DNA from 2 places in the Bradyrhizobium pachyrhizi genome. Region 1 is predicted to be linked to the other one. Evidence: riboswitches for the same ligand, from Rfam matches in the RefSeq annotation. Region 1 holds a riboswitch; the other holds the start of a gene.
What was found. Region 1 has a riboswitch for cobalamin ahead of metE (5-methyltetrahydropteroyltriglutamate--homocysteine S-methyltransferase). Riboswitches for the same ligand answer to the same signal wherever they lie in the genome.
Positions count from the first base shown of each region.

Region 2: linked by a shared signal. The riboswitch ahead of QA639_RS03285 (TonB-dependent receptor) and the one ahead of metE (5-methyltetrahydropteroyltriglutamate--homocysteine S-methyltransferase) in region 1 are both predicted to bind cobalamin.

Region 1 covers NZ_CP121667.1:7,333,732-7,337,941, forward strand. The annotation lists gene QA639_RS34595 (hypothetical protein) at 365-640, opposite strand; gene QA639_RS34600 (glycoside hydrolase family 12 protein) at 828-1,625, shown strand; cobalamin riboswitch at 2,169-2,388, shown strand; gene metE (5-methyltetrahydropteroyltriglutamate--homocysteine S-methyltransferase) at 2,497-4,210, shown strand, end outside.
Region 2 covers NZ_CP121667.1:740,149-744,358, reverse strand. The annotation lists gene QA639_RS03300 (ABC transporter substrate-binding protein) at 1-18, opposite strand, end outside; gene QA639_RS03295 (ABC transporter ATP-binding protein) at 120-893, opposite strand; gene QA639_RS03290 (FecCD family ABC transporter permease) at 890-1,933, opposite strand; cobalamin riboswitch at 2,046-2,243, shown strand; gene QA639_RS03285 (TonB-dependent receptor) at 2,407-4,210, shown strand, end outside.

The DNA.
Region 1 (4,210 bases):
GACTGGACGCACAGTCCTGGCCGCGACCTCTGATTGGCCCCTGCACGCCATTGCGGCTTCGCGCGTATTGGCGGATGCTGGACCGGCAAGCGGCACGAAATGCGACGAGAATAGGATTAAGCCCAAGATCGCTAACTTGTCCGAAATCGATCCGAAGCGCGTAGCAGTCTTCTCTACCGGCGGGATGCGACAAGACAGCGATATCGTGTTCGCCGATCTCCCCAAACTTCTCGCGCACCAAGACCGAGCGCCGCGATGGCTTCGGTTCACGCGGACCTGCCCCGGCCCTCCGCCTGGAACGTGAGGCAATCCGCGAGACTGGTACGGAGTTTCGACATCAAGAACGTAAAGAACGCGAATGCGTCTATTCTTCAATGTAAGGCGGCCAAACGATCGCCGGCATATGCAAAATCCAACCGAAAATGTTCATTTTTACAAATCCTGCCTCAAAGTCCCCGCGGGGCTTTCCAGCTGACTGGAATCCAACGCGTGACTTGGTAGGCGCATCGATAGTCTTCCCCGGCTCGTCGCCCGGAGAAACGAACGCAATGTCAAGCCCGCCCGCGTCAACTGGATGCTCACAACCGAGAAGGCGCGCGTAAAAATGGCGTGCGCCGTCCAAACCCTTCAGCCAAATCAAGTCAATTTCAACGATTCAACTGCTCAGTGCCGCGGTTCTAGTCAGCTTCTCGAAAGCTAACCTGCCTACATTCGACCTTGGTCTGTAGACGCAAATGCCGGCGATGACTGAGCTTGGTCGCGAACCCAGGTAGGCGATGAGCCGATCGGCAAGAGGCTTTGTCGCTTATAAGAGCAAGGAGAGCCCCATGGAATCCAATCGGATAAACGGTGCCGGCTCGCGCGGGCCGGAATTTTGGGACGTCAGCACACAGGAGAATCATGACTTATTTAGCCAGACTGTGAATGAAATCAGGTCATCGTCCGCCGCGCCTGTAGCGGCAAAGCCTCCGATTTGGAGTTCGAGCGCTCCGTACGGGAACTTCTCGCGCAACGGGTATTCCTGGAACAACGATGTATGGGGCGCTGGCGCTGGGCATCAAACGATTTCGGTGCGTGACTCGAACCAGTGGAGCGTATGGTCGAACCAGCCGAATACGAAAGGCATCAAGAGCTATCCGCACGAGTCCTTCAATATCGGGAAACCGCTCAGTTCAATCAACACTCTGAGCTCGAACTTCAATCAGGAGGTTCCTGCTGGTGGCGCTTGGGACGCCGCCTACGATATCTGGGGCAACTCAAACCAGCAGGAGATCATGCTCTGGACAAACTACACCGGAAACTCGGACGGTAGCGGCAACGTAAAGCCGATTTCATATCACTATGCCCCTTCCGGGGCAGCGATCCCGGTTTACCGCAATATCAATGCAGGCGGGGCGACTTGGAACGTGTTTGAGGGCTTCAATGGTCACAAGGTCATCTCACTCCTGTGCACTTCGAAGACCAACAGCGGGACAGTAGACATCAAGAGTATCCTGCAGTGGATCAAGTCGACGGGCTATTTTGGCGACATAAACGTCGGTAGCGTCCAATACGGAGTCGAGATCACCTCCTCTCCTGGGGGAATGAACTTCAATTTCAACAACTGGACCGTGACCTCGAAGTGAAGATCCGCGTGCCGGAGATGATCTGAAGGGCACCAGCCGCAAACGGTTCGAACGCCTTGTTATGGAACATAAGCCTGCCTGGATACTCCGCCTCTGGGTCGACAGCGTATCCGAGCGCTTCGAGCCGAATTTTAGTTCCGCTCGGAATGAGCTGGTCCGGCTTTCATACTGAGGCGTGGGAAGGCCGCCAGCACCGGCGGGCGCTCCATCACTGCTTCCGACATCGGCAGGATAGGGCCCTCTCGCCCGCAAGACGCCCTTCTGCACGGCCGCCGAGTTTGAGGCCATCGGTTGCGCGACGGTCATTGGCCAGTGTCCGCGTTGGGGGTGCCAGCAGGGTGCAACAGACTTTATGCCGCTATTTCACGTGATGGCGACGCGCACGAGATTGTCGAAAGCATGCAGAAGCGCGCAGAACTCTATGCGATCGTTGGGTTTGCACCACTACAAGTCACTCTATTCTTCGGTTGTACCGAGCATCATTCCCGTTGGGATGCCGCAACAACCATAGTTTCTGAGGGTTGACGCACTCCCTCCGTTGCAGGTAATCGAAACCGTTGAGGTTCTCCAGATCACGATTGACCTGGAGCTAAGAGGGAAGCCGGTGCGCAGGTTCTTCGGAACGAAGCAATGCCGGCGCTGCCCCCGCAACTGTAAGCGGCGAGCCATCGTCCATTTCAGCCACTGAAGCGCAAGCTTCGGGAAGGCCGGACGATAGCTAGGACCCGCGAGCCAGGAGACCTGCCTCGGCAACATTAACGTCCACGGGCGGGGTGTCCCGGTGGTGCGGTTGCGACCCGTTTGCGCTCAACGCGCCTTGCGGAGTCCAGACGTGTCACCACGGCCTTTGCCCCCATTTGGGGTTAAGCCAATGTCCTCTACATCTATCTCCTCACTTGCGGTCGCAACTCTTGGTACGGCGCGCATCGGTCCACGCCGCGAGCTCAAGCTTGCGCTCGAAAGCTTCTGGTCCGGCACATCGGACGAGAAGGCATTGATCGAAGCCGGGATCGGATTGCGCACCGCCAACTGGGCGCGGCAGAAAAAGCTCGGTGTCTCGGTGATCCCGTCGAACGATTTCTCGTTCTACGACCAGGTGCTCGACACCTCGGTGATGGTTGGAGCGATTGCCCCGATCTATGGCTGGACCAGCGGCTCGATACCGCTTGCGACCTATTTTGCAATGGCGCGTGGCACCCAGGGTGATGTCCAAGGCGACCCGCACGATGCGTCCCGCGGCAACGCCCATCATGGCCAAAGCGTGCCGGCGCAAGAAATGACCAAGTGGTTCGACACCAACTATCACTATATGGTTCCGGAACTTGCGAAGGATCAGCAATTCCGTCTCGTCTCGCGCAAGCCGATCGAGGAATATGAGGAAGCCAAGGCGCTGGGCTACCAGACCCGACCTGTGCTGGTCGGTCCCGTCACCTTCCTCAAGCTCGCCAAGAGCAAGGATGCCGGCTTCGAGCCGCTGTCGCTGCTGGACCGACTGCTGCCGGTCTATGCCGAGGTGCTGCGGGAGCTTGCCAGAAGCGGCGCGGAATGGGTTCAAATTGACGAGCCCTGTCTGGTGCTGGATCTCGACGAGGCAGCTCATGACGCGCTGCGGCGTGCCTACGCCGAAATCGCCAGGGCTGTGCCGCAGATCAAGATCATGCTGACGAGCTATTTCGGCGGCCTCGGCCAGAACCGCGACACGGCGTTCGCGCTTCCCGTGGCCGGTTTGCATTTCGACCTGGTGCGCGCGCCCGAGCAGCTCGACGACCTCGCTCGCCTGCCCACCGACCGCGTCGTCTCGCTCGGTGTGCTGGACGGCCGCAACATCTGGCGTGCCGATCTGAGCAGAATTCTCGACCGGCTTGAGCCAGTCGTCGCAAAGCTCGGCAACGACCGCGTGCAGATCGCGCCCTCGTGCTCGCTGCTGCATGTACCGATCGATCTCGCGCTGGAAGTCAAGCTCGACGCCGAGGTGAAGAGTTGGCTGGCCTTCTCCGTGCAGAAGATCGAAGAGCTGGCCGCGCTCGGCAGGTCGCTCGCAAGCGGGCGCAGGTCGATCGCAAAGGACTTGAAGGCATCCGACGCCGCCGCGTTAGCGCGCAAGACCTCGCCGCGCATTCACGACGCGAAGGTGGCAAGCCGTATTGCCGGGATCGACGAGGCAGTGCGCCGGCGCGCCAGTCGGTTCGAGAAACGAGCCGCAGTGCAGCATGCGCGCTTCAACCTGCCAGCTTTCCCCACGACAACAATCGGCTCCTTCCCGCAGACCCAGGAAATCAGGAAGGCGCGCGCCTCGCACGCCAAGGGAGACCTGAGTGATACCGCCTACAAGACTTTCCTGCAAAACCAGACGGCACGCACCGTGCGCTGGCAGGAAAGCATCGGCCTCGACGTCCTCGTCCATGGCGAGTTCGAGCGCAACGACATGGTGCAGTACTTCGGTGAGCAGCTCTTAGGATTCGTCTTCACCGAGAACGCCTGGGTGCAGTCCTACGGCTCGCGCTATGTCAGGCCGCCGATCCTGTTCGGCGACGTGTCCCGTCCGAAACCGATGACGGTCGAATGGTGGCAGTATGCGCAGTCGC
Region 2 (4,210 bases), 2.3 Mb from region 1:
CACGAGGAGCGAAAGCATCAGGGCAAGGCACGACGCAAGATAGCGTCCGCGCGAAAACAGCGCCCCCTCCCCCGCAAGCGGGAGAGGTGAACTGAACTCGTGGAGACGCCGCATCCTCATCACACGTCCGCCCACGGCACGATGACCGCCTCGCGCTGAAATTCGGCGCGATAGGCGCTGACCCGGAACACGCTGGCGAGGACCGCCTCCGACAATGCGTCGACAGGCGCGCCCTGCGCGGCCAGCCGTCCCTCCGACAGCACCAGAACATGATCGGCGAAGCGCGCGGCGAGTCCCAGGTCATGCGTCACCACGATCACCAGCACACCGGTATCGGCGACGTTGCGCAGCTTCTGCATCACGTCGATCTGGTGGCGCGGATCGAGCGAGGCGGTCGGCTCGTCGGCGAGGATCACCGGCGCCTCCACCGCGAGCACCCGGGCCAGCGCGACGCGGCTGCGTTCGCCGCCGGAGAGTTCGGTGACGCGGCGATCGCTGAATTCAGTGACGTCGACCGCCTGCATCGCGCGCAGCACCGCCTCCATATCCGTCTGCGACAGCCGCGCCGGATCGGTCGCGCCGTGCGGATAGCGGCCGAGCGCGACGATATCGCGCGCCGGCAGCGGCCAGTGCACCATGTGCCCCTGCGGCAGATAGGCGAAACGTTTCGCGCGCTCGCGCAGCGGCAGCGAGGCCAGCGCATCGCCGCCGATCCGGATCTCGCCGCCCGACGGAATCAGCCCGGCCAGCGCGCGCAGCAGCGTGGTCTTGCCAGCGCCGTTCGGCCCGATCAGCGCGACGAGATGGCCCGATGGCAGCGACAGCGAGACATCGTGCAGCACCTCGCGGCTGCCGAGCGAAGCATTGAGCGCGGTAGCGGAGAGCAGCGTCATGCCACGCCTCCGCCGAGCGCGCGGCGTTCGCGCATGATCAGATAGAGGAAGAACGGCACGCCGATGATCGAGGTCAGCACGCCGACCTTGATGTCCGAGGTCGAAGGGATGATGCGCACCGCGATGTCGGCGGCGAGCAGCAACGCCGAGCCGGTGAGCGCGCTCGGCACCAAGAGCCGCGCCGGATCGTGACCGATCACGGGACGCATCAGATGCGGCGCAACGAGGCCGATGAAACCGATCGTGCCTGTCACGGCAACTGCGCCGCCGACGCCGAGCGCCACGCCCGTGATCACGAAAAGCCGCAACCGCCCGACATCGACGCCGAGGCTCTGCGCCGCCTCCTCGCCGAGCGTCAGCGCGCGGAACGCGCTCGCCTGGCTGAGCAGGATGGCGGCGCCTGCGACGATGAAGGGCAGCGCCAGCGCGACGTGCTGGAAGCTCCGGTCTTCCAGCGAGCCGAGCAGCCAGAACGCGATCTCCAGCACCACGAAGGGATTGCTGGAGAGGTTCATCACCAGCGCCGTCGCCGCTCCCGCAAAGCTCGAGATCGCGAGCCCGGCGAGGATCAGGATCAGCAGTCCGGCGTTGCGGCCGGCGATCGCAAGCAGCGCGAACACCGAGCCGAACGCGGCGATGATCGCCACCACCGGCAGCGCGTAGGAACGCACATCGGCGAGGCCCAGCGCGATCACCAGCACCGCGCCGAAGGCGGCCGATTGCGGCGCGCCGAACAGTGACGGCGAGGCTAGCGGATTGCGCAGCAGCCCTTGCAGCGACGCACCCGACAGCCCGAGAATACCGCCGATCGCGAATGCCAGGATGGTGCGCGGCAGGCGGATCTCGCGCACGATCACCTGCGCCACATCGCTGCCGCCGCCGAACAGCGCCTCGATCACCGCGAGCGGCGACAGCCGCACCGGCCCGATGCCGAGCGAGAGCACGCACAGCAGGGCCACGAGCGCGAGCAGCGCCGCGGTGGCGCCCCACCGGCGCCGCGCCGCGACCTCGGCCGCCAAGGCAAAATCCTGCACGCTCATTGGATCCATGGTCTTACAGCGATCGCCGTGGCAGACAAGCGACACTCGGCAAAAACCGTGGCCGCCCGGCCATTGCCCGACTTCCGCCGGATTGACTTTGCTACCCGGCCGAACCCTAGATGAACATGACGGTTCTTTCGTGAGATGAAAAGGGAATGCGGTACGGGGAAACTTCCCCAACGCCGCGGCTGCCCCCGCAACTGTATGCGGTGAATCCTTCGTCACAGGCCACTGGGAATCTCGGTCCCGGGAAGGCGATGAAGGGTAACGACCCGCGAGCCAGGAGACCTGCCGTCAGCCGTGATCACACGCGATGCTGCCGGTCGGGGAGTACAGGCATGAGCTTCACCTGATGCTGTGAGCACGATGGTGAGACTGGTTCGCGGTGACGTGCCACTGACGTTACCGAGACCTCGCTTATGTTCTCCTTCCCTTTCCATCGGCGACACCGCGCGCTTCTGCTCGCGTCGACGATGATCGCGCCGGCAATCCTTTTCTCCGCCGCGCGGGCGCAGCAGGCACCCGCTCCCGATCAGCTGCCGGCGATCGAAGTCACCAAGCCGCGCGACCAGAACGTCACGCGCGCCAGGCCGGCCGCTGACGAAGCGCCGGCGCCGCGACGCCCGGCGCCGGGCACCTCGCAAGGCAACGACACAGGCAGCGGATCGGGCACGACAGCGACCGGCGCGGCCACCGGAACGGATGGCACCGGCGGCGGCCGCCAGTTCGCCGGCATTGTCGGCTCCTCCTCGGCCGTGATCACCGCCGACGACATCGCCCATTCGCCGGTGCAGTCGTTGCCCGAGATCCTCGCGCAGGTGCCAGGCGTGCAGCTGCAAACGCCCTATGGCGGACCGAACGGCGCCAAGACCTCGGTCGACCTGCGCGGCTTCGGCGCCTTCGCGACCGACAACACGCTGTTCCTGCTCAACGGCCGCCGCCTCAACGACGTCGACAAGGCCGGCTTCGACCTCACCACGATCCCGCTCGATTCGATCGAGCGCATCGAGATCACGCGCGGCAACAGCGGCGCGGTGCTCTACGGCGACAACGCGGTGGGCGGCGTCGTCAACATCATTACCAAGACCGGCGTCGGCGGCCCGCCGACGACGATGCGCGCCGAGGCCGGATTTGGCTCGTTCAACACCCGCATGGCCGCGGTCTCCGCGGCGCTCAACTCCGGACCGTGGTCCACCTCGTTCTACGGCAACGGCATCAAGTCCGACGGCTACCGCGTCAACAATGCGCTCGACCAGCGCAACGCCGTCGGCAACATCAACTACACGACGCCTGATCTCACCGCCTTCCTGACCGTCACCGGCAGCGACCAGAAGCTCGGCCTGCCCGGCGGACGGCTGGTCGATCCGTCGATCGGCGTCAATGAGCTGCTCACCGACCGCCGCGGCGCCGCGACGCCCTTCGACTATGCCAACCAGCAGACCGCCAGCGTCACCGCCGGCTTCACCAGGTCGCTGATGAACGGCGTCGACCTCATCGTCGACGGCGGCTGGCGGCAGCGCGAGACGCAGAGCGGCTTCTTCGGCAGGGTGCCGACCATCAGCTTCGCCTCGACCTACAATGACGCCGCGCTGCAGACCTGGTCTCTGACACCGCGGCTCAGCGTCAAGAACGTGATGCTGGGGATGCCGTCGACGATCCTGACCGGCATCGACTATTACGATTCGACCTTCCGTGAGGCGCGCGGCGCCTATCAGGGCGTCGATCCCTTCCATATCTACAATATCGAGCAGCGGTCCGTGGCCGGCTACTGGCAACATGCGCTGGGCCTGTTGCCGACGACCGACTTCTCCTACGGCGCGCGGGTCCAGAACACCAGCATCTCGGCGCGCGATCGCTACGACCCGAATGCGCCGTTCGCGTTCGATGCGCAGGCAGCGCCGCTCGACAGCAACGAGACGCAATACGCGCTGCATGTCGGCGTCGAGCATCGCCTGACCGACACCTTCTCCGTGTTCGGCCGCGCGGCCCGCGCGTTCCGCACGCCTGATGTCGACGAGCGCGTTGCATCAGGGCCGTCATTCGACCCGCTGACCTTCGCCCCGATCCCGCAGACCTTCCAGCTCAAGACCCAGACCTCGCAGGACGTCGAGGGCGGCTTCCGCGTCAGGACCAATCGCTTCCAGGTCCAGACCAGCGTCTATCTGATGGATCTCGACAACGAGATCCATTTCAACCCGGTGCTGTTCTACAACACCAACCTCGACCCCACCCGCCGCTACGGCAGCGAGACCAGCGCCTCGCTGAGGGTCAGCGACA